4 regions of the Sporomusa intestinalis genome follow, and region 2 is predicted to be linked to each of the others. Evidence: riboswitches for the same ligand, from Rfam matches in the RefSeq annotation. Region 2 holds a riboswitch; each other region holds the start of a gene.
What was found. A riboswitch is a leader RNA that binds a small molecule or an ion and turns the genes downstream of it on or off. The one in region 2 is predicted to bind cyclic di-GMP.
Positions count from the first base shown of each region.

Region 1: another riboswitch for cyclic di-GMP. It lies ahead of ACZ481_RS24405 (RraA family protein); the one in region 2 lies ahead of ACZ481_RS03455 (methyl-accepting chemotaxis protein).
Region 3: another riboswitch for cyclic di-GMP. It lies ahead of gspE (type II secretion system ATPase GspE); the one in region 2 lies ahead of ACZ481_RS03455 (methyl-accepting chemotaxis protein).
Region 4: another riboswitch for cyclic di-GMP. It lies ahead of ACZ481_RS19845 (methyl-accepting chemotaxis protein); the one in region 2 lies ahead of ACZ481_RS03455 (methyl-accepting chemotaxis protein).

Region 1 is NZ_AP042390.1:5,257,114-5,264,482, forward strand. Features, by position in the region: gene ACZ481_RS24390 (HIT family protein) at 1-379, opposite strand, end outside; gene ACZ481_RS24395 (hypothetical protein) at 507-1,157, opposite strand; gene rpsD (30S ribosomal protein S4) at 1,190-1,783, opposite strand; cyclic di-GMP riboswitch class I at 2,066-2,152, shown strand; gene ACZ481_RS24405 (RraA family protein) at 2,259-2,912, shown strand; gene ACZ481_RS24410 (DUF441 domain-containing protein) at 2,984-3,442, shown strand; gene ACZ481_RS24415 (methyl-accepting chemotaxis protein) at 3,494-5,434, shown strand; gene ACZ481_RS24420 (helix-turn-helix domain-containing protein) at 5,649-6,581, opposite strand; gene ACZ481_RS24425 (IS1182 family transposase) at 6,715-7,369, opposite strand, start outside.
Region 2 is NZ_AP042390.1:725,609-732,977, reverse strand. Features, by position in the region: gene ACZ481_RS03470 (LrgB family protein) at 1-672, opposite strand, end outside; gene ACZ481_RS03465 (CidA/LrgA family protein) at 675-1,034, opposite strand; gene ACZ481_RS03460 (SGNH/GDSL hydrolase family protein) at 1,440-2,864, opposite strand; gene ACZ481_RS03455 (methyl-accepting chemotaxis protein) at 2,940-4,973, opposite strand; cyclic di-GMP riboswitch class I at 5,092-5,181, opposite strand; gene ACZ481_RS03450 (HD-GYP domain-containing protein) at 5,197-6,252, opposite strand; gene ACZ481_RS03445 (PAS domain-containing protein) at 6,528-7,369, opposite strand, start outside.
Region 3 is NZ_AP042390.1:2,280,249-2,287,617, forward strand. Features, by position in the region: gene ACZ481_RS10465 (YqeG family HAD IIIA-type phosphatase) at 1-385, shown strand, start outside; gene ACZ481_RS10470 (carbon-nitrogen family hydrolase) at 396-1,178, shown strand; gene ACZ481_RS10475 (shikimate dehydrogenase) at 1,231-2,097, shown strand; cyclic di-GMP riboswitch class II at 2,224-2,306, shown strand; gene gspE (type II secretion system ATPase GspE) at 2,413-4,089, shown strand; gene ACZ481_RS10485 (type IV pilus twitching motility protein PilT) at 4,143-5,195, shown strand; gene ACZ481_RS10490 (type II secretion system F family protein) at 5,211-6,425, shown strand; gene ACZ481_RS10495 (type II secretion system protein) at 6,458-6,880, shown strand; partial or broken gene ACZ481_RS10500 (prepilin peptidase) at 7,021-7,287, shown strand; gene ACZ481_RS10505 (prepilin peptidase) at 7,294-7,369, shown strand, end outside.
Region 4 is NZ_AP042390.1:4,260,729-4,268,097, reverse strand. Features, by position in the region: gene ACZ481_RS19855 (SLC13 family permease) at 1-965, shown strand, start outside; gene ACZ481_RS19850 (acetyl-CoA hydrolase/transferase family protein) at 981-2,486, shown strand; cyclic di-GMP riboswitch class I at 2,650-2,735, shown strand; gene ACZ481_RS19845 (methyl-accepting chemotaxis protein) at 2,988-4,961, shown strand; gene ACZ481_RS19840 (peptidase C39 family protein) at 5,037-5,753, shown strand; gene ACZ481_RS19835 (MFS transporter) at 5,816-7,096, opposite strand.

The DNA of each region.
Region 1 (7,369 bases), 1.0 Mb from region 2:
CAACATTTAATTTGTCTAGCATCCAATGATAGCGCGGGAAAATATGAAAGTGGCAATGACTTGTTTCCTCTCCCAAGTTCAGTATATACACCTTTTCAACCTCCGGCAGCTTCTGCAGAATACACATTATGGTTTTTGTCCCTCTGGCCATTGCCACCAGCTCTGTATCGGTTAACTCCTGATAATCAGGGACATGCCTGAGCGGGGAAATAATTATATACCCTGGTATATTGACATCAAGACAATGATGTACAATAATGCTGTCACTCTTGTAAAGCAGCCCTCCGGGTGGAATCCTTGTTCCTTCGATAATCCGGCAAGTTATGCACATAACCTTTGCTCCTGTTATATACCTTTTATTTCGTAATTTACCATCCATATATAAAACTCCTGCTAATGGATCAGCAGGAGTTCTCTGTATTGGGCAGTTATCAGTGGCTGCGCTTCTCCCGGTCATACCTAACGGCAGGTTTATTGCCCGGTCAGGACCGCTTTTTTCCTGGCAACTAAATGATGCAGCCAATCTTGTTGTTTAAAATTTTAACAAATGTTTTGCGAATGAAGGTATCGGAATAGAATTTCTCGCACAGCTCTGTTAGTTGCCGGGGAGTAAGTCCGATATCTTCTGCCAGCACTTCCGGAAATTCCTGCTCGGCCAAAATATGCTGAGCAATTGCCTGCGTACTGGTAAATAAACCAATATGTAAAATAGTGTTGTCCCCGTACCAGGTTTCGTTAAAACGACGGCCAAAAAGCTGCAGAGCCGTACGGCAGGCACTTTCATTCAACTCCCAGAAGCTAACCAGCTCTTCTATCGTGGCAACCATTGCCGCTGCATCTTCTCTATGCAGCTGTTGAATGGAAGCCAGTAGTTCCTGCGTTGAGGCAATGGGAATTAACAGCTTCTCATTTTCCTTATACATAATAAAATAGAAGGCCAGCGGTACATATATGTACAACAAGAACCCCAGTAAGGATTTACTGTCAGGATAGCACGCCCAGTTATTATCCAAGGTCTTTCTAGGATAATCAATGAGAGTCGTATTAACAAATAAAACCTGATAAGGATCGGCTTTATCGTCAAAATGACTTTGCCATACATCCGTTTTGCCGGCTAATGTACCTTCCCAGTAATAGTGGCTATTGTATTTGCACATGCTAACACCTCACAGGGGTTGAATATCTACACTTAGCGCGAATACAACTCGATGATATGAATTTCGTTGACTTCAATTGGCAGTTCTTCCCGATTGGGCAGGCGAAGCAGGGTGCCGCTAAAATCATCGTAGTTCTTTTCAATATAGGGCAGGTCAAAGGATCTGAGGTCGCGGAAATTGCTGACAAACATTTCGTTGTTACGGGATTTTTCCGCCAGGCTGACAACATCACCTACGGCCACAGCATAGGACGGAATATCAACACGTTTTCCATTGACGCGAACATGGCCATGGTTAACCATTTGGCGGGCTTGTCGTATGGAATTGGCAAAGCCGATACGGTAGACCAGATTATCAAGGCGGCATTCCAATGCTTTTAATAGGACAAGACCGCTGACGTCCCGGCTGTTCAGGGCCTTTTGCATATATCGGGCAAACTGTTTTTCCAGTACTCCATAATACGCTTTCAACTTTTGTTTTTCCAGCAGTTGAATGCCGTAGTTAGAGAGTTTCTTATTATTTCGCCTAGTTGTTTTTTCAAGACGATTGAGGGCTTTAGGGTGACCGCAGATGTTTACGCCAAAACGGCGGCAAAGTTTAAACCGGGGATCTCTTTGAGTGGCCAAAATACAATCATTCCTTTCGCACAAGCTGTCTATGGCTTAGTTACTTGAACAGGATAACCTACATACTTGTATAAGTATAACACCAATGAGAATGATATTCAATATCGTTCTCATTAAATTTTGCCGGCGCTCTTAGCGCAACCGTCTCTTTATCCGCTTATATTAAGATTTACCAAGGTTTATTAACATCTATTAACATTTATAGAACGGCTATATAGGTTTATGTTATTATCTTAGCGTATAGTGTGCTAGCCAAATGTACGGGCCCTGGAATATAGACAAATACATAATTAGCATACTTATCGAAAGGTAAGGACGCAAAGCCATGGGTCTAAGGGCAAGTATGCCTATGATTGCCAGGTTGCCGTTTGGTTTAACCGCTAAACGCCTCATAAACCAGCTATGGGGCTGGTTTATTTGTTTGGAAAAATTTATTTTGTTGGGGAAAACAGATTATGAAAGGAGTTTGGCGAGGATGGAGTTGACTGCATTACAGAAAAAAATACTGGAGTATATTGATTGCAACCAGATGAGCACAACGGAAATAGCCGATGCTATGCATAAAACGGGAGAGTTGGACCCCAGATTGCAGGTTCTACTGCCTGGCAGCAGAGTAGCAGGGCTCATCCACTATATTCCTGCGTTCAACGGTTCCAATTATCATGTACATAATTATATCCGCAATACGCCTAAAGACGCTGTAGTTTATATTGATGCAGTGAATTGCGACGGCAAAGCGATCATTGGCGATCTGATTGCCAAATATATCTTTACTTATCGTCAGGCCAAGGGGATTGTGGTTAGCGGCTTGGTACGCGATGTCCAGCAACTGATCAAAGAAAACTATCCTATGTGGACTTATGGCCGGTCGCCAATCGGTTGTATCAATACCGACACCGGTTTCGACGAGGCTTATTATAACAAACGGAAACAGGAGTTGGACGGTGGAATCATTGTTGCTGATGATTCCGGTGTTATCGTAATCAAACAAGACCAAATTGCCGGGCATATGCTGGAACGGTTGGAGTTTCTGGGGAAACAGGAAGCTATCTGGTCTGATTGTATTAACCGGTTAAGATGGGATACTTTTGATACTATTTGCTTGAAAAAATACAATGAAACAAAATAGTCCGGAACAGCCGGCTGCAAGCTGACAATTGCTGGTGCGACCACTGAAAATCATGGCTAGGATGTGGACAAATGAATTGGGATAGCCTTCCTTTATTAATAATACTGGCGTTATCTATGATCGGCAATAACCATACGGTAGCGGTAGCGGCCTTGGTTCTGTTGCTCATTCCCCGATTAGGTCTTGAAAATTATCTCCCGCTGATAGACAAGCACGGTATCAATATCGGCATTGTCATTCTGACCATCGCCGTCCTGAGTCCGGTGGCCCAGGGTCATATAGCCATGAACGACATGCTGGCGATCTTTAAATCTCCGGTTGGCTTTCTCGCGGTTGTGATTGGGGTTTTCCTGGCCTGGGTTGCAGGTCAGGGAGTCATTTTTATGAAGGAGTCACCGGAAACAGTATCGGCTCTGATTGTCGGCACAGTTATCGGTGTTTGTTTCTTTCGCGGGCTGCCTGTCGGGCCGCTCATCGCCGGCGGTTTGGTGGCGCTGCTGGTAAATGTATTGGGGTTATTCAAACGATGAACAAGCACACTTGATTTACATTCGCACACTTCAATAAGGAGCTAATGACTAATGAAAAAAAAGTTTTTTATTCTGCTGATCATTATTAGTTGTGTCCCATTGCTCGGAGCCTCCCTTTTTTCTTTTTCATTGTATAATAAATCCCTCCAGGCTGATTTCTATTCACTCAGTGCCAGTGAGCTGGAAGTATTAAAGTCGGAAACCCGCGATTATATCGATAAGCACCTGGAAGTACTTAGAGGAACTGCCCAGACCGCCCCGGTAAGAAATTACGATCTGCCGGCGGCAGGCCAGCTGCTGGGTGACACACAGAAAGTATTTACCGCGCTGGCCATGACCGTTGATGACAATCAAGGCAATCAGCTGGTAAGAGGCGACAATGCCAAATTGGTGAAAGTTGGCGACCGGACCTTTTACCAGGAAGCGGTACAAGGAAAAGATGAGGTAGTTTCTGAAGTCCTCGTCAGTAAGACAGACGGCAAGCCGGTAGTTGCCATAGCCACACCGATACGGGCGGCCAATGGAGCAGTGACCGGCGTTTTGCAAGCCTCCATCAATCTCTCGTTCCTCAAGGATTTCGTCGTTAAGCGGTCACAAAACGGAGTTACCGCCTACATCCTCGATCAGGACGGAAAAATTACCGCCCATCCCGATGAACAGGTTTCAAACGAGCGCAAGGATATGAGCAGCCTCCCCTTTGTGCAGAAGGCACTGCAAGGTCAAAGCGGCCGGGAGGAAATCATTGATGATAATGGTGTCCGCAAGCTGGTCAATTATGTGTATGATCCTAAAACACGCTGGATTATCTGCATGGAAAAATCCTTCGATGAATTTAATGCTAAAAATAATAACCTCCTCCTGGCCAATCTGACTATACTGCTGATAACCATTCTAGTGGTAGGTTTCATTAGTGTTTTTGTTTCCAAGCATATAACCAGGCCTATCATCCAATTGGTAGAAGCCACTGAAGCTATGAAAACCGGTAATTTGAACATTGAAATCACCAACCGGCAAAATGACGAAATCGGCAAGCTGGCGCAGAACTTCAATGCCATGGTTGGCGGGCTCAAGAGCTTGCTGAGACAGGTATTAGTTACGGCCGAGTCAGTCTCGTCGTCGTCCGAACAGCTAACAGCCTGTGCGGCCCACTCGGAGGTTACAGCAGGCCAAGTCGCCGATTCCATTGCCAGCATCACTCACTCTGTCAACGAACAAGTGGCTACTCTTGATACTACCGCCTCGCTTATAACCGAAATTGTTGACAACATTCAACAAATTGCCGCCGATTCCACCGCTGTTGCTTCCGTGTCGGAAAGGACCGCTCAAGCGGCCATAGAAAGCGGCGAATCAATTGAACAGGCAGTCTCGCAAATGCAAAACCTCGCGGTTAATGTCGCCGACTCCTCTAAGCTTGTAACCAAGCTGGATGAGCGTTCTAAGGAAATCGGTCAAATTCTTGATACTATTTCAGGCATTGCCAGTCAAACCAACTTGTTAGCATTGAATGCGGCTATTGAGGCGGCGCGCGCCGGCGAACAAGGACGCGGTTTTGCTGTTGTCGCTGATGAAGTCCGCAAGCTGGCGGAACAATCACAAATCGCGGCCAAACAAATCGGCGAGTTAATTATCGAAATACAGGCAGATACCCACAACGCCGTTGCCGCAATGACGAAAAGCAGCGATGTCGTCAAACTGGAAGTCGCTATGGTTAGCCGTGTTGGCGATACCTTCAATGAAATTATTGACATGACCAACCAGGTATCGGGACAAATTCAAGGTATCACTGCTGCCATAGAAACGATTGCCACCAACAGCCAGAACGTCTTGACTGCAGTCCAAGATATTGAAGCCATGAGCAAAAACACCGTAACGCAGACCACGCAGGTTTCCGTAGCCACCCAGGACCAGGTTACGGCTATCGAAGAAGTACAGCAAGTACTGGTCAATACGGCTGATGCATTGCAAAGCGCAGTTAAAAAGTTTTCGATATAAGAGGACAGCTCTCCCCAACCACCAAACCGCTTACAATACCATCAAATATAAAAGTTCCTGCAAATTATCGCAACATTTTGCAGGAACTTTAAAATTCTCTATATTTCTGCTTATATACAATCAATCTAGTGTTGGCAGTTACCAGTGGTACGGTTCTCCATATCACCGGTAACTGCCAAAAAAAGCTCTCGGCTTATGTTCTGATGTGATTATGCTATATAGCGACTACCGGCCTAGCTTCAATATAGCCTCTTTCCCCCTGTGGTGCAAGCTGAAATCTTGGCCCGTTTGCATCAGCCCAGGCAAAACCGTAGAATTCGGCATTATACTCCTTCATGATTTGCCACAAATCATGAATGGCTGCCATAAATTCTTCGCTGTCAAATGGCGGCCCTTGAAATACCATATATTTACAAGCCTGCAGGTCAATAACTTCAAAATCATCCGGGAGCGGGCCCGTATAATTAACTGGAACCTCTACTCCCTGCGCATAGACTGAGGTTCCGGGCATACGAAGGTTTTCCGGCAGCCACATGCCGATTGGTTCATACAGGGCCTCTTTGATACTGCATAATATGCCCCACACTTCGCAGCCAACCTCTTGGCAATAGTCGAAATAATTGTCTGCTTTGATACCTCTTCTTAAAATTAGTTTTCTGGCTGGCCGTTCCACCACTTGTACAAAAACAGTATTGAGTTTGTTGTTTGCCGTCATAAATTCCTCCCCTTTCTGCAACAGGAGGTAATAACTACGGATCGGACTAGGCATAAACAGCGGCAAAGGCGGCTTTTTTCGGCGGTAATGATACGGAGTCAGGCCAAACGCAGCGGCAAAGGCCCGCGTAAAGCCTGCATGAGAAGCAAAAGAAAAATCAAGTGCAATATCAATGATCCGTTTATCTTCGTCCCAAAGTTCCAGGGCTGCCCGGGACAGCCTGAGGGCACGAATATATTCCAGCGGCGTTTTTCCTGTCAGCTGCTTGAATATACGGGATGCATGCCAGGGGGAATAAACGGCGGCTTGTGCTAACCTATACAGTGTGATTGGCTCGGTCAGATGCTCTTCAATATAATTCTGCATCCGCTGGACTGCATCGATCTTATCCCAGTTCGCCAGTAGTTTCACCTCCTGTACCAAGAATAGCATAAAGCAAGACGCTGTTTCTTGACTTGTTTTGCTTACTATTCGTTAATTGGAACAGCTCCCAAACCTGGCCGTTGCGCTATATAAACACAGGACGGACACAGGGGACGTCAGACTGTGCGACAAGAGGAACACTTCAGTATGCTAAGTGCCCCCAAAAGCGAATGTTAAGAAGAATAGCGGCAAAATCAAAAGAAAAGCCAGTAGCCTTTCTTCGGATTGCCGCTATCATTTCTTCGGTTCCCAAAATGGAGAGCACGCGTTTAAGGTTATACACCAAGCAGTGCATAACCGCTTCCCCTCTCACGTTTTCGATGCCGCGCAGCAAAAAGTATGTATAGCCAAAGCTCCGCTTGATTGTGCCAAAGGGGTGCTCGACGATCATTTGGCGTTGTTTATACAGCTCGGGCTGTTTGGCCATCCGCTCATCGGTACGCGCCATGACTTCCTGGTAGTCTCCATGGATAATTTGCCGGCCCCGCTTGTTTTTGGTGCAATTATCTTTTTCGGGACACGTTTTGCAGGCTTTACTCCGATAGAGTTTTTTCTTGGCATCTTCTTTGCTTACCTGGTTCAGTATTTGACCTTGCGGGCACAGGTAACTGTCTTTGTCTGGGTCATATTTGAATTGATCTAGGGTATAGGCCGGATTACCGGTGACGGAAGGGGGGTTTTGTTTCGGTATTAGGGCTGTGATCTGATCTTGTTCACACTTTTCCAGGTCTTCTCCGTTGTAATAGCCTTTGTCGGCAAGCACGGTCAGGGTATCGACTCCCAGCTGTTGTTTTGCT
Region 2 (7,369 bases):
AATTAATACAGGAAACAAAGCGGAAGTGATAATTGCCGACAAGGTCATACCGATCCCGGCCATCATCCCCTGCTGTTCCCCCTCCATTAGCGCCGTTGCCGTCCCCTGGCCATGGGCAGTCGTGCCCATGGCCAGGCCCCGTATCAGGGGGTTGGTAATTTTCAATAAGGTCAACAGCGTTGGCCCGGCAATTGCGCCTAACGCGCCTGTCACTACCACAAAAGCGATCGCCATATCCGGATCACCGCCATTAACCGCTGCCACCTGGGCAGCAATGGGCGCAGTGACTGATTTGGAACCAATCGCCACAACGATATCTTTAGGCATCCCCAGCATCCGGGTAATACCCATTGCCGTCAGCGAAGTCAACAGGGAAGCAAGACAAACTCCCACAAACACTGTCACCAGATTTTTCTTCACAACAGCCCGGTTGTTGTATAAAGGAACTGCCAAAGCAACAGTGGCCGGCCCCAGCAGCAGAGTCATAAGCTCCTTCCCCGGCCGATAAGCGGCATAAGGCAAATGCAGGGTGAGCAAAACGGCCACAATACAGGCCGAGCTTACAATAACCACATTCAGCAAAGGATTATGGTAGCGCATAAACAGGAACCGGCTGAACAGATAGGCCGTTAAAGTCAGTATAATCAGTAACAAAGTAGTTAGATAATCCATCCTTAATCTCCCCTTTTATCCTTGGACCCGGTTATCCTAAAAACCAGGAAGGCCAGCAGCAGACTGACTGCCATTGATCCAAACAGCCCAATACCATTTACATAAAAGAAATCCCAGTAGTTCATTAAGCCTACCGTAATGGGTATGAAAAAAAATGCCATATGCTTAAGTAAAAAACCGGTGACCATTTGCAATTGCGATACTTTGACAATCCCCAGGCTTAATAAGGCAAACAAAATGGCTATTCCCAGAACACTGCCCGGCAGCGGCAGGTGAAACCACTGAACGATGCTATCCCCCGTAAAGGAAATCAGCGACAGCACGCATAATTGCCACGCTATCGCTTTTAATTTCACTGCCATGTTATTCCCGCCTTTCTTGCCCTGTAAGCAATATAGCTTTCCGCCCGGCAAGGGGCAGCATCGGCCGCCGCTTTCGCTCAGGCCCGGCGCAAGCCGTGCTTTCTTTACCCCATCAGAATGTATAAAAATTCAAAGCTATGATCTAAGGGATAAGAAAAATCTCTACCCGAAAGGGCACAGGCGGCTGCTGCCGGCGTCTTGAAGACTTGGCCTAAGCCAAGTTTTTCTAATGACAAAGAAAGTAGTTGAGTATTATTTTACCAACAGGCAAAATATAAGTAAAATATATAGTTTAGATATTCAGTATAACTAAAATAGATATTGTGCTTATGGCCTGACAGCGGCTGCCCCATTATGCACCTCGCCTGCCGTAGAGAGAAGCTTAATAAATGCGAAACAGCCCCTTTAAAGGGGCTGTTTTTCTGATTTGTTAAGCTCTTCGCTGAATGTCGCTCCCAGCCATTGGCCGACAGCTTGGCCGATAAGCGCCTTCCCCCTGCTGTCCGGATGTAAGCCGTCAGTTGCGTAGTGGGCAGGCATATCCCCTGTCGCGGTTGTGAATATAGGCGCAATATCCACATAGTAGGCTTGCTCCCTGACCCAGTCGTTTACTTTATGCCACTCTTCCTGCCAGTTGTCACTGGTATCCTCGTTAAAAGCCCGTTTTATCAGGACCGGATTCACCGGCGTGAGTGTCAGAAACACGGGCGTGATGTTATTCTCCCGGCATTTTTCCCCCATTTGGCGTAAGTTGCCGATCACTTCCGCCGCCGGTGTGCCGGCGCGAATATCATTAATCCCGCCCATAATAACGAGTATATCCGGCCGGAAGGGCAATACATCCTCATCAAAGCGGGCCAAAATAGTACTGGTTGTATCCCCGCTGCGGCCTAAATTTTTTACCGGCAGGCCTACATAGCTTGTCCAGTCATACACCGGATCACTGGGCGGATTAGAGACCGCCCCGCCGCCATGGGTAACACTGTCGCCCAGTGCGGCCACACGATTGCCCTCCCATTGTACGGTAAAGGTCCGGGCCTCTGACCAGACCCCCAGCTGCTGTCCTTTCGCGTCCAGAGCTCTGACCCGCCACCAGTAGTCTCCCGCAGCGGTAAATGCGTCAGTATCATAATAGTCAAAAGCCGACGCCCCTTTTACCACATAACTCTTTTTGAGCGTACCGGACTGGACTGGCCCGGAAAAAACCTGTACCTCATAGGCCTCTGCCGCCAATACCGGAATCCAGGCATACACGGGATATAAAGGCACTCTGGGCAGAGCCGCCAAATGCGCGGTAATATAGGGGGCGGACGGGTCAATCTCTCCGGCCGTCAACTCCTGCGCGGCAGTAAAGCCGGAAATGGGCTCTCTGTCCAGATTCAAAGCCCGGACCTGCCACCAAATTGTTTCTTCTTTAGGCAAAAGAGCTATATCCAGCTCAACACCGGGGGTATATATTTCCTTACCCAGGATACCCGCAATGAGGTTGTTCTCTCCATTCATCTCGCCCTGTTCCTTGCTAAACACAATTTGGTAAGCAACCGCATCCGGGATCGGCTCCCACACCAGACGGATTTTTTTACCTGTAAGCTCGCCGGGATGGGCCTCGGAAGTGCTGGGCTCGGAAATCGCCGACTGCAGGTAGGGGGTCAATAGCACCAGACAAATTATGATCCCAACAGTTTTCAGCAGCAAAGCACCTTTGTGCCCACGCCATATAGTATGACGCAACAGCCGGTTACGTTTGGAACGCATCATTGGCATTACCTGCCTTGCATTGTATTTCGGTATGCTTTTGTACAGCACCTGAATCACGATAAGCATTATCATAATTCAGGTACATTTTAGCAGACCGGTTGTACCCTGTCAAATTTTGCAGGCTGCGGCCGGCGGCTCAGGCTTTTGTTACACCAGGAACTTTCTCACAGCTTCCTGCAGGTCTGTTGCCAGGTGAGCAAGGCTTTGGCTGGAAGCAGCGATTTCCTCCATCGTTGCCGACTGCTCCTCCGTGGCCGCCGAGACGACCTGAGCTTCCCCGGCTGCGGTTTTGCTCAGGTTGTCAATCCGGTTTACCGAACCGACAATCTGCTGACTGCCAAGTTTCATCTGCTCAATCGCAGCCGATATCTCCGTCACCCGCTCCGATACCTGGGTTACCAGCAGGACAATTTCCTGAAAAGCCTGGCCGGCAGCATTGACCACCTCGGCTCCCAGATTAACTTCGCGGGTGCCCGCATCCATCGCCTGTACCGCTTTGTCCGTATCCCCCTGAATGCCGCCAATCAAGGCGGCGATTTGCTCCGTAGCTGCTTGGGACTGTTCGGCCAGCTTACGTACCTCTTCGGCTACAACGGCAAAGCCGCGTCCCTGCTCACCAGCCCGGGCAGCCTCAATCGCCGCATTAAGAGCCAATAGATTCGTCTGGCCCGCAATACCGGAGATCGTGGCTACGATCTGGCCGATCTCGCGCGACCGCTCCCCCAGCTCACTTACTACCTTGGCCGAATTATTAACAGTTTCTTCGATTTGCGTCATTTGATATACCGCTTTATTGACGGCAGCACTGCCTTCGTTGGCTTTACCGGCTGCCTGAGAGGATTGCCCGGCTACCTCACTGGCGGTTGCCGCAACCTGCTGAATACTGGCTGACATGGCTTCAACCACCGCTGCCGTTTGATTTGCCGCCGCCAGCTGGTCGCCGGCTCCGGCCGCCACAGCAGTAATGGAGATCGCGACCTGATTGGCCGCTTGTGCCGATTGGTCGGCACTGGCGGTCAGCTCCTCACTGGAAGCTGCCAGCTGTTCGGCCTGAGCGTGTACCCTAGCGACAAGGGTACGCAAATTTTCCCGCATTTCCCTGAAGCCTTTGGCCAGTTGACCAATTTCATCTGCGGAGGATATATTAGCCTCCCGCTCCCGCAAGTCACCCTGGGCCAGCAACAGGCATTCATCGCGAATCAGAGAAATCGGTTTGGCAATATATCTGGCGATCATAATAATGCCGGCAGTGGCAACAGCTAAACACAAAATGGCAATAAACAGCATCGCCCTTGCCAGGGTATCTGTTGGCCTGGTCGCCTCGGCCTGCGGGGCCGCCACCATCATGACCCACCGTTGCCCGCCCGGCAGCTCGACCGGTGTGGATACACTGACTCTCTCCACATTATCATTAAAGCGATATACCCCCCGGGCCTGCTTCCCCGTCTGTGCCGCCTCCTTAAACAAGCTGACCAGGCGGTCATCCAGTTCGGAATCCTGCAGCTTAAGTTCCGGATTTATCTTCTTTTCGGAGATATTCAGTTTACCGGCAAGGTCCGGCCGCTTGGGATGGGCGATAATAAGGCCCGAATCGTCACTAAGCTGGCCGTAACCGGTGTCCAGGAAATGCAGGTCTTTAATCATGTCTGTCAGCCTTTCCATGGAAAATGTGCCGACAAGCACCCCGGTCAGCCGGCCCTCATGGGTAACCGGGACCGCCAGAACGACCGCCAGCTTCCCAGTGGCCTTGGATATCAGAGGATCAGAGACAACAGTGGCCTTTGTTGCCAGTACCTTTTTGAAATATTCACGTTCTCCATAGTCAGCCGCAGCGCCGGTACCGGAAATACCTGCGCCGTCCGGTAAAATAAAGATAACGACATCAAAATTTTTAATCCGGGCTTGAAATTCCGCCAGGGCCTGGGCAATCTGAATTTTATCAGCCCCGGCACTCACCTGCTGAACACTGGCCAGACCCTCCAGCTGGGAAATCAGGAGGCTGATGTCGGCCTGCACCCGCCGGGCATAGTCAGTTCCCACCGCCATAGCTGTTTCATCAATACTTGTCGACAGCGACTTGGTGGAGAGAGAATAACTGACTCCGGCTAATACACTTAAAGCGGCTAACACCAATGGCAGCAATACCAGCAACAAGCGTGATTGGATCTTTTTAATTTTCATTTTTTAAGCTCCCCTCTTATGAATTGTAATATTGTCATCAGCACATATGATCAACATGCTAAAAATAAAAAAATCGTCATATGCCTGTTGCCAAGGCTGACGAATACTCCGTTAGAACAATAGCAACCTGGCAGTCATAGAATGTGTGACTTTCGTTAGACCCATGGCTTTGCGTCCTTACCTTTCAGTAAGTTTGCCAATATTTTATTGGGAGCTGCTGTGCCTATACGGCGTTTACCTCATCCAGCATCGTAACAACCTCAAGATTTTTTTCCCTGTCAAGATCAATTAAATCCCCGCTTTCCAGTTGAACCACCGGTCTTAATTTTAACAGTCCGTTTAACAGTACTACCTTGGCTTTGCTGCCATCATTCAGCAGCACCGAACTGCCGATGAGAAAACCCCGGATATGAGCCAGAAAAATCAGGCAGATCTGAGGATTAAGCTTGTCATACATCTGATCCAGAATAACCTCAACCACGGTAAAAGGCGGCACCTTCTTCCTGTACACCCGCTCGGTGCTCATTGCGTCATAGATATCGGCAATGGCAACAATCTTGGCGTAGATATGTATTTTCTCCCGGGATAAGCCCAAAGGATAACCACTGCCGTCTTCCCGCTCATGATGCTGCAATATCCCCAGTTTTACCTCTTCCCTTATTTCCAGACAGTCATCCAATAAATGATACCCGTGGGTAGGATGGGCCCGGACAACTGCCATCTCTTCCGGGGTAAGCTTTCCCGGCTTGTCCAGTATGCCTTCAGGGATTAGCACCTTGCCGATATCGTGCAGCAGCCCTGCCAATATGATGTCTTTCAGATTTTTCCCGGTAAATCCCATCCATTTGCCAATAATACCGGCGATGATTGCCACATTAAGCGAGTGCCGGAAAGTATATTCATTGTGGGCTTTAACATTATGCAAATCATCTATGACCCCGACAATGTTGACAATCAGTTCGATATAGTTTTCGACTAATTCCTCGCACTCTGCCATCGGCACCTCTTTAAAAGCCCGGACTTTTTTAAAGGTTTCCTCTACTGATTTCAGCGTATCCCCATACATACTAAAAAACCGGTAATTGGAGGATAAGCTGTTATCAGGCAACACAATACTGACGTACGATATTTTCCAGTTGCCGAGATTATCAATAAAGTCCTCTGTCAAAAATACCCCTTGCTCCAGCAGAACTTGTCCTGTATCAGCCAGAACCGGCTGGGCTATGATCATACCTGGCTTAAGTTCTTCTACCCGTAATAAGTGTTGGTTCGGGAACATCTTATCCTCCGTTCAAATAAAATAGTACCTAACTAGTCACAACAGCCAGGTACTTAATTATTCCGAGTGAGTTTCAACCCGCCTATTGTAGATTCTCTTCTGCTATGACCGCTATGTGGTGGAATGGTATTCTTGGGGGCAATTAAAATCCTGCATATTATTTCAAATTCATACATAATTCTACAATACTTTCCTTGTTAATACTATTGGAGTAGAGTACAAAAAAAACCGGTGTCTATTGTTGCCGCATAACAATGACCCTGGTGCCGGCAAATTCAATTATGCTCACCTGTCTCCGCTCGCTGTAATTTCCATATCTTCAAATACAAAACCAGCAATACCTTGGTCTCCATTTTATCCAGCGACATCCCCAAAAAATCCTCAATCCGCCTTTTTCGCCAAATGACCGTATTATGATGGATGAAAAGCTTCTGCGATACGGCCTTTAGATTTATCTCCTCCAGTATCAATTCCAGCGTGTATAACAGGTTGCTGCCCCGCGCCTGGTCATATTCGGCCAGGCGTCCGATCGTATTTTGCACAAGGGTGCAGGTATTTTCATCATGGAGCAGCTGAAAAGCGACTTCATAAATCCCAATATCATCACAATGCACCACTTGCGCGCAATTGGAAGCGGCAACAACAACGGCCCGGTTCGCCTTCTCATAGCTGTCCCGGAACCGGATTGGATTCCCTGACGCCCCGGAAATGCCGACTTTGGCACTGATATGAGGGAAAAGCACCTTCATTTCGCAAATCAGCTGACTGGCAAACTCAATTTGCCTTTGCTTACAGGTTATGCCTGCCTCTGCCAGCGTTACCAGCAGAATGATATCATCATTAAATTTCCAGGTGCAGCCCATCTCCTTTTCCGCCAGCCAGACTAATACGGCCTGCTTGCCTGCCGTTTTAGCATTGGCATCAGCGGCAGGACCTGCCGGCTTATGCGTCAGCTGAATCACAAAGCAGCAATGTTCGGCTTTTGTTTCAATGCCAAATTCGTTAAGGGCCTTGGTTATATATTCCGGTGAGTAGGCATTAACCAGCAGCTTATTTAAATAGGCACTGCGACTGTTCAATTGGTTGGAAAACACCAAATCCTTCTCTACCCGTAAAA
Region 3 (7,369 bases), 1.6 Mb from region 2:
CTGGAACAGCCCGGAAGTGGGACCGGACATGCGCCTCTGGCTGCAGCAGTTAAGCCGGTATGGTCTAAAAGTCTGTCTGTTGTCCAATAACGGCAATAAACGGGTCAAGGTCATTGCCGACCAATGCGGCGCCCCCTTTGTGGCCCGGGCTCTAAAACCGGCCCGGACCGGTTTCCGGCAGGCTCTGCGTACCCTGGGGCTGACTCCGGCTGAGGTTGCCGTAGTGGGCGACCAGTTGTTTACCGATATGCTCGGCGGCAACCGGCTCGGCTTATTTACCATCTGGGTGCAGCCGCTGGCGCCGCAGGAGTTTATCGGCACCAAAATTACCCGGCAGCTCGAAAAGCTGGCCATCCGCCTGTTGCGGGCCAGCGGCCGCCTATAGGAGGGCTCGGATGAAGATCGCAATGCTGCAAATGGAGATTGTGGCCGGCGACAGGGAAGGCAATACAGGCAAAGGCCTGGCACTTGTGGCGGAAGCAGCCGCCAAGGCTGACGTCATTATCCTGCCGGAAATATGGACAACCGGTTATGCCCTTAAAAACGTGGCTGCGGCGGCCGAGCACACCGACGGGCCGCTAATGACCCGCTTGGCCGGGATTGCCGGCAGCCAGCGCGTACACATTATTGCCGGCTCCGTTCCCGTCAGCCGCAACGGCCGGGTCTACAACACCACCCTGGTAATTGACAGACAGGGTACTGTTGTTGCCAGTTATGAGAAGGTACACCTGTTCAGCCTGTATGGCGAAGAACGCTTTTTTGCCCCAGGCACTAAGCTTGGCATGCTGGCCCTGGACAATATGACAGCCGGGGTGGCAATCTGCTATGATCTCAGGTTTCCCGAACTGTTCCGCTCACTGGCCTTGCAGGGGGCCCAGGCAGTGTTTGTGCCGGCCGGATGGCCGGCAGCCCGCGGCCATCACTGGCGGACCCTGGCTCAGGCCCGGGCTATTGAAAACCACCTGTATGTCTGTGCCGTAAACTGTGTGGGCAGCTATAAAGGCAGTCCTTTTTACGGGCATTCACTGCTTGTTGATCCCGAAGGGGTGATCCTAGCCGAAGGTGACGACCGGGAAACGATTATTTATGGTGAAATTAACCCGGCCCGGGTGACCGAGGCCCGCAAGGTTATGCTGACTTTTGCCGATCGCCGGCCTGATATTTATACTTGTGAATAGGCGCGGGCCTATTCTTTCCAAGTAGACAGACCACTAGCAGAAAGGAGAATTTATGATCATAACGGCTAAAACACAAAAAGTGGGGTTGCTGGGCTGGCCGCTCAGTCATTCGCTGTCGCCGGCCATGCAGAATGCGGCCTTTACAGCCAGCGGCCTGGACTATGTCTATCTGCCGCTGTCGACACCGCCGGCGCTGCTGCCCCAGGCGGTAGCCGGCCTGGCGGCCCTGGGCTTTAGCGGCGTTAATGTCACTATCCCGCACAAGGTGGCGATTATCGACTGTCTTGACGAGCTTGATGCCAGTGCCCGGCTGGCAGGGGCGGTGAATACGGTCGTTGTCAGCGCCGGCCGCCTTCTTGGCTATAACACCGATGCCGGCGGCTACATCGGCTCACTGCTCGCCGCCGGGGTTGCCGTCAAGGCTAAGCACGCTGTTGTTTTGGGGGCCGGCGGGGCGGCCAGGGCCGTGGTGGCCGGTTTGGTCGGCAGCGGCATTGCTGCCGTCAGCATTGGCGCCCGCGATCTGTCCAGGGCAGCGGCAGTTGCCGGCTTATTCGCCGGTACCGGGGTGCCGGTGACCGGCAGCAACTGGGATTCACCGGCCTTTGCCCAATGTGTGGCTGAGGCTGATATCATTGTCAACACCACGCCCTTAGGCATGTTGCCGGACATAGCGGGCCAGCCGCCGCTGGCCTGGGATCAGCTTAAGCCGGCAGCGGTGATCTCCGATCTTGTCTATAATCCGCTGCAGACCGGTTTTCTGGCGGAAGCAAGCCGGCGCGGCCACCGGGTGGTCACCGGTGAGGGCATGCTGCTGGAACAGGGGGCGCTTGCTTTTCAACTGTGGACAGGGGTCCCGGCACCGCGCCCGGTTATGCACCGGGCCTTGCTGGCAGGATTAGGCGGTAACCCGGCTTGACACTGAGATTCATTATCATTTATAATTTTTATAGTAATTCAATTTTATAAAGTTTTAATACAGCCTTAATAAAAAAATGCAGGAATTGTAAATTGTCAGGCGAATATACTTTTAGTAAAATCTCATCCTCCAATCGGAGCAATGAAATCTGGTCTGTATGTGGGCACTTGGACCAGGATGAGCGAGTAGTGCAACCGGCCGCAAAAATAATTATTATTTTGCTGTACCGGTTGTTTTTTTATTTTACATAATTGTTTTCCTGCCTTTTTGGCGCAGGCTGTTTTTGTCAATTATACACAATAATGGAGCGCGACTATGCTAAACAACCGCAAACGGTTAGGCGACCTGTTGATTGAAGCCGGCCTGATCTCCCGGGAGCAACTGGATAAAGCCCTGACTGTGCAGAAGCAAACCGGCGAACGGCTGGGCAAGGTGCTTATTAATCTTGGTTACATAACAGAAAATAATATTACTGAGGTTCTCGAATTTCAGCTGGGAGTGCCCCATGTGGAGCTGGCCGGCATGGCCCTGAACCCGGAAATTGTGGCGACTATCCCGGTTTCACTGGCTGAGCGCTATCAGATTATCCCGGTTAAAAAAGAGGGCCGCCGGCTCACACTGGCGATGGTTGATCCGACTAACTTTTTTGCCATTGACGATGCCCGCATGGCATCGGGGTGCGAGGTCGAACCGGTTATTGCCGCAGAGCGGGAGATTATGCGGGCCATCAGCCAATACTATGGTGTTACCGAGTTGGTGGAAAAAGCGGTCAACCAGTTAAAGCCCGAAGAGGCTGCGCCGATGTCCCAGGTCCAAACCGCTGACGACGCGCCAATCATCGGCATTGTTAACTCCCTGTTCAGCCAGGCGGTGCGGGAACGGGCCAGCGACATCCACCTGGAACCGCAGGAGAAAACACTGCGGGTCCGGTTCCGGATTGACGGGGTGCTCCGGGAGGTGGCCTGTTTTACCCGCGATATCCAGGCGGCGATTGTATCCCGGATCAAGATTACCGGCGGCATGGATATTGCCGAAAGGCGTCTGCCCCAGGACGGCCGGATCAAGATTACCGAAGCCGGCCGCGATATTGACATCCGGGTGTCGACCCTGCCGACCATCCTGGGCGAAAAGGTGGTAATGCGGATACTTGACAAGCAGGCGGTCATTCTGGATGTCGGCAAGCTGGGGTTTGCCCCTGACAACCTGGAGACCTTCCGCCGCCTGTATACCCAGGCTTATGGCATGATCCTGGTTACCGGACCGACCGGGTCCGGCAAAACCACAACCCTTTACTCGACCCTGGGGGAAATCAATACCAGCAGCAAAAATACAATTACCGTCGAAGATCCTGTTGAGTACCGGTTGGACGGTATTAACCAGGTCCAGGTCAATCCCCGGGCCGGCCTGACCTTCGCCCTGGGGCTGCGGTCCATCCTGCGGCAGGACCCCAATATTGTGATGGTTGGCGAAATTCGCGACACCGAAACCGCCGATATCGCCATCCGGGCGGCGCTGACAGGCCATCTGGTGCTAAGCACCCTCCATACCAACGATGCCCCCGGGGCCATTACGCGGCTGCTGGATATGGGGATTGAGCCGTTTCTGGCCGCTTCGTCCATCCTGGGCGTGCTGGCCCAGCGATTAGTCCGCTGCATCTGCCCGGAATGCAAAACCGGCTACACGCCGCCGGCCGACTCCCTGGAACGGCTGTTTCTCGGTGTGGCCCCGGACCAGCCCCTGCTCCTGCAGCGGGGCACCGGCTGCGCAGCCTGCGGCTTTACCGGCTACAAGGGGCGGATGGGAATTCATGAGGTCATGCCGGTGACCTCCACCATCAGGGCGTTGATTACCAGACGGGCCTCGGCCGATGAAATTGCCCTGGCGGCCAAAGACCAGGGGATGCTGTCGATGCGTCAGGATGGGATCGGGAAGGCTTTGGCCGGCCACACAACGGTGGAAGAGGTCATGCGGGTAGCCTATGCCGGTCTGTAGCACTGTTACTCAAATATAAGCAATGATTGCCGTAAATAATGGGGGATAGCTTGATGATGGAAGCACTACTGAGGGCAGCGGTTGAGAAACGGGCCTCTGATGTACATATTACTGTCGGCGTGCCGCCGGTTTTGCGGCTTAACGGCAGCCTGGTCCGGACTGATGCGGCACCGCTATCGGTTCAGGATACGCGGGCCATGCTGGAGGCCATTACCACGCCGGAGCAGCAGGATAAGTTCTGGCAGACGGGTGAGCTGGATTTTTCCTTTGCCATCCCCGGCCTGAGCCGGTTCCGGGTAAACGCCTTTCGCCAGCGGGGTTCGGCCGCCATTGCCATCCGGGTGGTAAACGAGCGGATTGCAACCCTCGAAGAGCTGGGGCACCCGGAGGTATTAAAGAGCCTGGCCCGGATGCCGCGCGGCCTCGTACTTGTCACCGGGCCGACCGGCAGCGGCAAATCCACTACCCTGGCGGCGATGATTGACCTTGTCAACAACGAACGGGCCTGCCATGTGCTGACTCTGGAAGATCCGATCGAATACCTGCACAAACACAAAAAGTGTATTGTCAATCAGCGCGAGATCCATGCCGACAGCAAATCGTTCGCCAATGCCCTGCGCGCCGCCCTGCGGGAAGATCCTGATGTCATCCTGGTGGGGGAGATGCGTGATGTTGAGACCATTGGCATCGCGGTTACCGCTGCCGAGACCGGCCACCTGGTCTTTGCCACCCTGCATACCTGTGATGCCGCCCAGACGATTGACCGGATCATCGACGTCTTTCCGCCCCATCAGCAGCAGCAAATCCGGATTCAGCTGTCCCTGACCCTGCAGGGCATTGTTTCCCAGCAGCTGCTGCCCCGTCTGGACGGCAGCGGCCGGATTGTGGCCCATGAGGTGTTGATGGTGACCCCAGCTGTGCGCAATCTGATCCGGGAGGGCAAAACCCATCAAATTGCCTCTGTTATCCAGACCGGCGCCCGCTTTGGCATGCAGGCGATGGATTTTTCGCTGCGGGACCTGTTCCGGCAGGGGCTGATCAGTTATGAAGACGCCCTGGAGCGGTCCATGAACCCGGAAAACTTTATCCGTTTGGCCAATAGTTAAGGCAGGAGAGCATGAATGGCCACAACCTACCAATATAAAGCCAAGGACCGCAGCGGCCAGCTGCATACCGGCAGTATCCTGGCCGACAGCGAGATGGCGGTCGCCCTCCATTGCCGGGAAAAAGGCTATTTTGTTCTGGAGATTAAGGAACAGGGGCGGCCGGGCGGCACCCTGGGGGCTATTGCCGACAGCTTCCAGACGGTGAAGACCAAGGATCTGGCCGTAGTCTGCCGCCAGTTCGCCACCATGGTGGATGCCGGCTTGTCCCTGGTGTCCTGTCTGAGCGTCCTGATTGACCAGACCGCCAACGCCCGCATCAAAGCGGCCCTGCAGGATGTCTATAAAAAGGTCAAAGAAGGCGAGACCTTTTCCCGCGCCCTGGCCGAACACCCCCGGGTGTTCCCCACCATTATGGTGAATATGGTGGAAGCCGGCGAGGTGGGCGGGGTGCTTGACGATGTATTAAACAGATTGGCAACCCACTTTGAGAAAGAGCATAAACTGAATGAGAAGGTCAAGTCGGCTATGACCTATCCGGCGGTTGTCATTACCCTGGCCGTCATCTGTGTGGTCTTTATTCTTACCTTTGTCATGCCTACCTTTTTGAGCCTGTTTGCCGGCATGAAGGTGGAACTGCCCTGGCCGACAAGGCTGCTGTTGGCGGTAAGTGACTTTTTGAAGAATTACTGGTGGCTCGTATTATTGGAATTGAGCTGCCTGCTCATGGCCTTCAAAGTCGCCTGTACCAGGGAGAACACCCGCAAAAAGCTTGACCAGCTGCTGCTAAGACTGCCGATTGCCGGCCCGCTGGCCAGAAAGATTGCCATTGCCCGGTTCAGCCGCACCCTGAGTACCTTGGTGCGCGGCGGTGTGCCGATCATTTCGGCTCTGGATGTGGTTAAAAAGACGATTGGCAATTTGAGTATGACTGATGCGCTGGCCAAGGCGCAAGTCAACGTGCAGGAAGGCGTGGGCCTGGCCTCGACCCTGGGGGCAAGCAAGATCTTTACGCCGATGGTGATCCATATGGTGGCCATTGGCGAAGAAAGCGGCGCCCTGGACAAAATGCTGGAAAAGGTGGCTGACTTTTACGAGGGTGAGGTCGAGGACACGGTCAGCCGCCTGAGCAGTATTATGGAGCCGGTGATTGTCGGGGTATTGGGAGTGGTGATAGGGTTTATTGTTATTTCGGTTATGTTGCCGCTCTTTGATGTTGTGACTAAAATTTAAGGGCTAAATCTGGACGAAAGGAGGTGAATAGATTGACGGTATTAAAAAGAATTAAAAACCAAAAAGGCTTCACTTTAGTAGAGTTATTGGTAGTAATCTCCATAATTGGTATTCTTGTTGCTATTGCGATCCCTAGATTTACTAGTGCTACTGCCACTGCCAATACGGCAAAAGTTCAGGCTGATTTGCGAATAGTGGATGGTGCCATTCAAATGTATGCAGCCAATAATGGGGGCGAATTTCCAGATGCCGCTGACGATGTAACGGTAGTTGACGGGCTTGAACCTTATTTACCCACGACCCTTACCGTTCCCCGGGGAGCTGTTATGGTCAATGGAGTGGAGGGCGTCGCGCCTACCAGCTATGGTATTAATGATGATGGGCGTGCAATTGCAACAGGTGGCGGTTTTGGAGGAATGACAGCAGAAGAAATTAATGCACCTGCAGCAGAATGACCAGGGTAACACTTTGATAACGCTTTAAAAATTATATTGAGTTCTCTGTAGCTGGGGATGAGTTAAATCGTTCCCGGCTACCCATATTCTGAAATTGACAGGCCTTTTTTAGCCTGAATTTTGTTTGAATAGGCGATTATATGTTTATATACGAAATTATTTTTATTATTTGTATTGGTCTAATTATCGGCAGTTTTTTAAATGTGTGTATTTATCGTTTGCCAGTCAATCAATCGGTTGTTAGTCCTCCCTCGCACTGTTTTGCATGCGATACAAGACTGAAAATATATGATTTAATTCCGGTTTTCAGTTATATTTGGCTACGCGGCCGGTGCCGATATTGTGGTGTCGGTTTCTCAGCCAGGTATGTTGGAATGGAAGTTCTGTCAGCCAGCTTTTTTGCATGGTGCTATATGATATTTGGTTGGTCATTTTTTACTGTACAAGCACTTATTGGCATTTCTTTTCTCCTTATTATTGCTTTTATTG
Region 4 (7,369 bases), 2.0 Mb from region 2:
TGCTGCCGATCATTGTTGGTATCGGCCAGGCTTTTGGTGCCAAACCGGGAGAAAGCAATATTGTTAAGGCTTTGCTGTTTATTGTCGCCATGAGCGGTACTATGATGAGTATCGGCATTCTAACCGCTCATGTTGGCAACCCCATTACCGTCGGTTTAATTGAGGCCGCCACCAGGCAAACCGTTTCCTGGGCAGAGTGGTTCAAAATTGGTGCTCCGCCTGCTTTCCTGCTGGCGGGAATATCTGTTTTCCTGCTCCAGAAAATGTGGGCTCCGGAAATCAACAACCTGGGTCAAGGCCAGGAGTATGTGCGCAGGGAACTTGCTTCCCTGGGCAGCCTTTCCCGCCAGGAAAAGTACACGCTGGCAGTGTTCTTAGTTACCCTGGCTTTATGGGCTACAGACTCGATGCACAAAGTAAATGTCGTGTTGGTAGGTATAGTAGCTGTTGTCTTATTGTTGTGGCCCGGTGCGGGGATTATGGCCTGGAAAGAGGCGCAACAAAAAGTACCCTGGAATATTTTTGTTCTCTACGGAGCCGGTTTATCTATGGGAACGGCACTTGTAACCTCCGGGGCCGCTAAATGGATGGCCGGTACTATGCTCGGGCCGATTGGCACCAGGCCTCATGCTGTACAAATGATCATTCTTATCTGGCTTGTGACAGCACTGCAGATATTTTTTACCGGCGGCGGCCCGAAAACTACTGCGCTCACCCCGATTGTGATTGCCCATGCGGCAGCCATTGGTGCCAATCCCCTGCCGTTTGCGCTCATTATGGGAATGAACATGCAGCACCAGTATCTGCTCCCGGTAAGTAATATGCCAAATGCTATTGCTATTGGCACCGGTCATATAACCTCAGGCGAGATCATTAAAACCGGTGCGGTGATGAGTATTATTGCGGCAGCATTTATGAGCGTTATGGTACTAACCTATTGGCAATGGCTGGGGGTAGTACAATAGGAGGAGGTTGGAATTATGAGTGATTTATCCGCAAGAATACGGAGCAAGGCGCTGCAGGCGAAAATCATGGCGGCGGAACAAGCGGCGTCGCTTATTACGCCGGGCATGAATATCGGGACAAGCGGGTTTACCCCCTCGGGCTATCCCAAGGCCGTACCCTTGGCTTTGGCTAGGCGCATCCAGCAGGAGGGATTCAAAGTAAATCTGTGGACAGGCGCCTCGGTGGGCAAGGAGCTTGATGCTGCTTTGGCCCAGGTGGGCGGCATTGCAAAACGGTTGCCTTATCAGACCAATCCTGTTACCAGACAGGCAATCAATAACGGCGGCATGCAATATACCGACCTGCATTTAAGCCATGTGGCGCAAATGGCCCGCTGCGGCTTTCTGGGCGGCAAGGTCGATATTGCTATAATTGAAGCCTGTGCCATTACGGAAGAGGGCCATGTTATTCCCACAACCTCGGTTGGCAACGCCGCTGCTTTTGTCCGGTTGGCAGACAAAGTAATCATCGAAGTAAATCTGACGCAGCCGTTGGCGCTGGCAGGAATGCATGACATTCTGACGCCCGGCGATCCGCCGCACCGGGAAGTGCTGCCGCTTGTCAATGTGGCCGACAGGATTGGGGTACCGTATATTCCCTGCCCGGAGGATAAAATAGCCGGCATTGTCTTAAGTGACATACCTGATGATGTTCGCCCGCTGGCCGAGATGGATGCCGATGCTAAGGCCATGACCGGACACCTTATTGGCTTTCTCCAGGGCGAAATCAAGGCAGGCAGACTGCCTGCCAGCCTGTTGCCGCTGCAGTCCGGGGTCGGGTCTGTCGCCAATGCGGTTATTACCGGGCTGGTGAACTCGGACTTCTCCGATCTCACGGTGTACACTGAAGTCATCCAGGATGGTATGCTGGATTTAATTGATGCCGGGAAGCTTGCTTTTGCCTCCGGTACGGCGCTTACGCCATCACCGCAGGGGTTAAAACGGTTTTATGCCAATATTGACAAATACAGGGACAAAATTGTCCTGCGGCCGCAAGAGATAGCCAATAGCCCGGAAATAGTGCGGCGCCTGGGGGTCATTGCTATGAACACAGCCATTGAGTTTGACATTTATGGCCATGTTAACTCCACTCATGTCATGGGCAGTAAAATTATGAACGGTATTGGCGGTTCCGGTGACTTTGCCCGCAATGGCTACCTCACCTTCTTTTTCAGCAGCTCTGTCGCCAGAAACGGGGCCATATCCTGTATTGTTCCCATGTGTTCCCATGTGGATCACACGGAACATGATGTAGATGTGTTTATAACCGAGCAGGGGGTGGCCGACATCCGCGGGCTAAGCCCCAAAGAGCGGGCCCGGAAAATTATCAGCCACTGTGCCCATCCCGGCTACCGGCCCCGCTTGCTTGATTATCTTGCCAGAGCTGAGAAGACGACCGGCGGGGCGCATACACCGCATATCCTGGCCGAAGCCTTGTCCTGGCATTGCCGGTTCATGGAAACCGGGACAATGAAATTCTGATTGGGAAAGTACTGCCAAGCAAGCGGAAGTCTGTTTATTGCCGGCAAAGGGCCTGTTTTTGGCACAGGCCCTTTGCTTTATTTCTTGTTTGCCTTACCTTTTAACTAGTATAGACGTTTTAACGACTAAACTTTTTGAATTTTTAAACGATATAAATAGTAAGTACCTATAACGGCATACTTGTCGAAAGGCAAGGACGCAAAGCCATGGGTCTAAAGGCGGTACGCCTATGATTGCCAGGCTGCAATTCGGTTTTAAATCGATAATGACAGGCCTGCCATGGACAGGTCTGTCATTATCGATTTATTTGCGTGCCACGCTGCCCGCGCTGATCCATTCGTTTTGCAGATTGCATTAAGGCACGGCAAACCGGAGACGCAGGGGCTGAATAACGGAAGGGGGTCTGGGAAAAGGGCAGGGGTTTTACCAATAATATATGGCGATGATCAAAGAGTGCATATATGCTAAAGATCACTGACCACACGAATGGAGATGTTGAATATGAAAAGTATTAAGGCAAAGCTTGCGGCCATTGTTATCGCTTTATTTATGATCGCTCTGGGGGTGCTGGCAGGGCTTAACTACTGGCAATCCCAAAAAATGCTGACCCGGGGTATTGAGAATGAACTTGCCCTTACGGCCCAGACCAATGGGGAAGCAGTCGGCATGTGGCTTGAGGGGCATAAAAAGGAACTGGAGGCAATCGCCCGGTCACCCATTATGATTGATGGCAGCCGTGACAGCCGGGTGGCTTACATTAGCGCGGAAATCAACAATAACAAGCTGTATGAAAATATTTTTTGGACTGATGCCGACGGCAACTACGTCGACACCCGCGGTGTAGCCGGCAACTCAACCAACCGGCCCTATTTTGCCAGTGCGATTGCAGGCAATACTTTTATTACTGATCCAATTATATCGCCAACAAGCGGCAAGCTGGTGGTCGTCGTCGCCACCCCGATCAAAACGGCTGGCCGCGTTGTCGGGATTTTAGCGGGGGCCATCAATATTGAAGAAGTGGAAAAACGCATTCTTGCTATAAAGGTTGCCCAAACCGGCTATGCCTACGTTTTGCGGACAGATGGCACGATTATTGTTCATCCTAATCATGAGCTAGTAAACAAAATGAATATTAACAATGATCCACATGCAACCCCGCCGTTACAGGCGGCAGTGGCCAAGATGCTGCAAGGCGAAAAGGGGATCGCCGGCTACCACTATGAGGGAATAGAAAAATACCTGGCTTACGCGCCCATTACAGGAACCTCCTGGTCCATCGGCGTGACTGTACCGGCGGCTGAGGCCAGAGCGCAGCTGCAAACCTTTGCCTGGATTTCATTGCTTACGATTGTCATAGTGCTTATTGCCGCTATTTTCGTTATCCTGATCACCGCTGCGCGCATTGCCAGACCGGTGCAAATACTGGAAGGAATGGCTAACTGTATTGCCGGCGGCGATCTCAGCATAACGAATATTAATATACATTCCCAGGATGAACTGGGGCGTTTGGCAAGGGCCTTTGAAATCATGGTCGATAATCTGCGCCAGCTTGTCCGCAAAATTGATACCTCGTCCGAACTGGTTGCTACCTCAGCCGAGGAACTAACTGCCAGCGCGCACCAGTCGTCGCAGGCTGCCAATCAGGTAGCCGGTTCCATTGCCGGTGTTTCTAAGCGGACAGAAGAACAACTGACGGTGGCGGATACTACTTCCACTGTCGTACAACAGCTGTCAGATAATATTCAGCAAATCGCCATGCATGTGAATCAGGTGGCGGAGCAATCAGCCCGGGCCAGGGAAAAGGCGGATGAAGGCAATCAATCGGTTGCAGCAGCAGTTAAACAAATGGCGCATATTGAACAGACGGTGAATAGTTCAGCCGGTGTTGTCGCCAATTTAGGGGAACGCTCGAAAGAGATCGGGCAGATTGTGGATACTATTGCCGGTATTGCCGGACAAACCAACCTGCTGGCGCTTAATGCCGCTATTGAAGCGGCGCGGGCCGGCGAACAGGGACGGGGGTTTGCCGTGGTAGCGGAAGAAGTCCGTAAATTAGCGGAGCAATCGCAGGAAGCAGCAAAAAAGATCGCCGGCTTGATTAGTGAAATTCAGGCTGACACCAATAAAGCCGTAACCGCCATGGAGGAAGGAACACGCGAAGTAAAGCTGGGCGCAGCCGTAGTTAACACCTCCGGCCGGACCTTTGCGGACATTACCGCCCTTGTTGCCCAGGTATCAGGACAAATCGGGGAAATCTCTGCCGCCATCAGGCAAATGGCTGATGGCAGCCAACAGATTGTCGGTTCGGTCCGGCAAATGGATGACTTGAGTAAGAAAACCGCCGGTGAGGCGCAGACGGTGGCGGCAGCGACCGAGGAACAATCGGCAGCCATGGAGGAAATTGCAGCCTCAAGCCAGGTATTGGCTAAACTGGCGATGGACCTCAGAGAAGCTGTTAATAAATTCGTTGTGTAGCTTACTATTCCGGTCAGATGCCCCCCTCTTCTACAATTATCTGTAAAAGCATATATAAAATTGAGGAGGGGTTGCATGGTTAGCAGACAGGCGAGGGTCGCGCGGTGGAAAACTATTCTGGTTTGCCTGGTTTTTCTTGCCTACCTGGCCGCGGCCAGGCCGGCAGGAGAAGAAACAACCCTGCCGCGGCCGGACTCCACCGGCGCCGCCAACTATTACGAGATGAAACCCAATCCCTATTACCTGTCCCTGGGCGTCAAGGGCTATCAACAAACAACCGACTATACCTGCGGTCCGGCGGCGGTCATGTCACTGTTGCACTGGTATCAGCTATTAAGTGACGCAGAAATGAACCATGACACGGAAATGCGGCTTGCCCGGGAGATGGGGACCGGCGGCCTGGGCCATGAAAACCCCGGTACTCCCCCTCAGCTGATAGAAGCGTGGTTGAAGAACAACGGGTTTGAGGTGACCCTCGGATATGACGGAACCCTGGAAATGCTGCGGGAAAACCTGGCGCGGGGCATTCCCACCCTGGTGGAGTGGATCGACTGGGGCGGCCACTGGGTGGTCGTCACCGGTTACTATGCCGCCTCCGAATCACCGGCCCCGGGCGTTGATTCCATCTTCTTTGCCGACCCGGCTGTCCAGTGGACGACCGACAACAACCCCGACGGCATCTCTTCCTTTAATGCCTGGCGGTTTCGGGACATGTGGTTTGATGCCAAGTATTTAGATCCGGGCAAGTTAGTAAACAATGTGTATATTATTGCTGTCCCCCGGCGGCAGTAAGCAAAACACCCAGTCTGACAAGCAGGCTGGGTGTTTTGATAAAAGATAATGTGGTCAAGACACTAGGGCCGGCCCGGCACCGGCTTGGGGACTAGCGGGCGTTCAGGCCTGACCAGCAGCCAGGCGAACATGCCAATAATGGCAAAGGCGGAAGTGGTCATGATTGCCGCTTGCCAGCCGTAATGAGTGGCTATCCAGGCGGTCAGCAGGGGCGCTGCCACGCCGCCAAGGTTGCCCCAGAAGTTCATCCAGCCGGAAACCGAGCCGGAAAACCGGCCGCCAAGATCAATACAGGCCGCCCAGCCGGCATTGAAGGTCAAGCCCAGCGAGCCCAGCGACAGGGTCAGCCAGAACACATTCATTACCGGGGTTGTGGCAATTGCCCCCAGGTACAGGCACACACAGCAAAGGGCAAGGCCCACTACCCCGGACAGGGTCCGGACCTTATACTTGGATGCGCCGGCCATAATCAGCTTATCGCTTAAATAGCCGGTGGCAAAGGTAACAAGACAGAGTGCGGCCCAGGGGAAAGACGCGGCAATGCCCATTTTCTGCAGGGAGAAATTTTGCGCTTCCATGAGATAAAGCGGCAGCCAGGCTAAAAACACATACATAATATAATCGGTTATGAAAAACTGGATGCCAATAGCCCAGAACTGGGGCGCCGAGAGAAAGCCGCGCCAGGGGGCCAGTTCCTTCCGGGGCTGGGCAGCCTCGGGGTTATTCCCCTCAATGTGGGCCACTTCGGCCGCGTTGACAAATCTATTATGACGGGGTGATTCGGTAGCAAAATAATACCAGGCGGCAGCTAAAACAATACCGGCCAGGCCGAAAATAACAAAGACCGAACGCCAGCCGAAGGCCAGCATGAGGGCGACAGTTGCCGCCGGGCCGACGACCGGGCCAAAAAATACCCCGCCTAGTAAAAACGATGCCCCGCGGGCTTTTTCATTGGCGTTGAACCAGCGGTAGATGAAGCGGCTGAAGGAGGGGGCCAGCGGTCCCTCACCGATGCCGAAGAGTGTACGGACGACAGCGAACATGGGCAGGCTGTTGCAGGCCGCCGTCAGAGCCGTAAAAACCGACCAAAAGGTGGCGGCCCCTGCAATGACCAGCCGGTGGCCGAACAGTTCGGACATAATGCCGCCTGGTATCTGCATGAGTGAATAACCGACAAAGAATACGGTCTGCAGCAGGCCGATATCCATTTTGCTGAACCCGAATTCCTTCATAATCTCCGGCGTTGCTACCGATAGATTGACGCGGTCCATATAAGAGATGAAACTGATAAGGAACATAAGGATTGCCAGAAACCAGCGAAACTGAGTAGCTTTTGTGTTCATAATGACCTCCTGCAAAATAAGAATGCTAAAAACCGGGAATATTGCCGGACCCGGGACAATAAAAAAATCCCTTATCCCCTAAATAAATCTAAGGGGCAAGAGATTAATCCCGCGGTACCACCCTCATTAACCGTCTGTGTGAACAGCGGTTTTCTCGTCAGGTCAAACAACCCTAAGCAAATAACGGTTGCGCTCGTTGGAGCCGAGTCCGGCGCAGCTTACTTGGCCGCTACGTGCTGGCCGTTGGGCTTTGCAGTTCAGGAGTGATTGGAC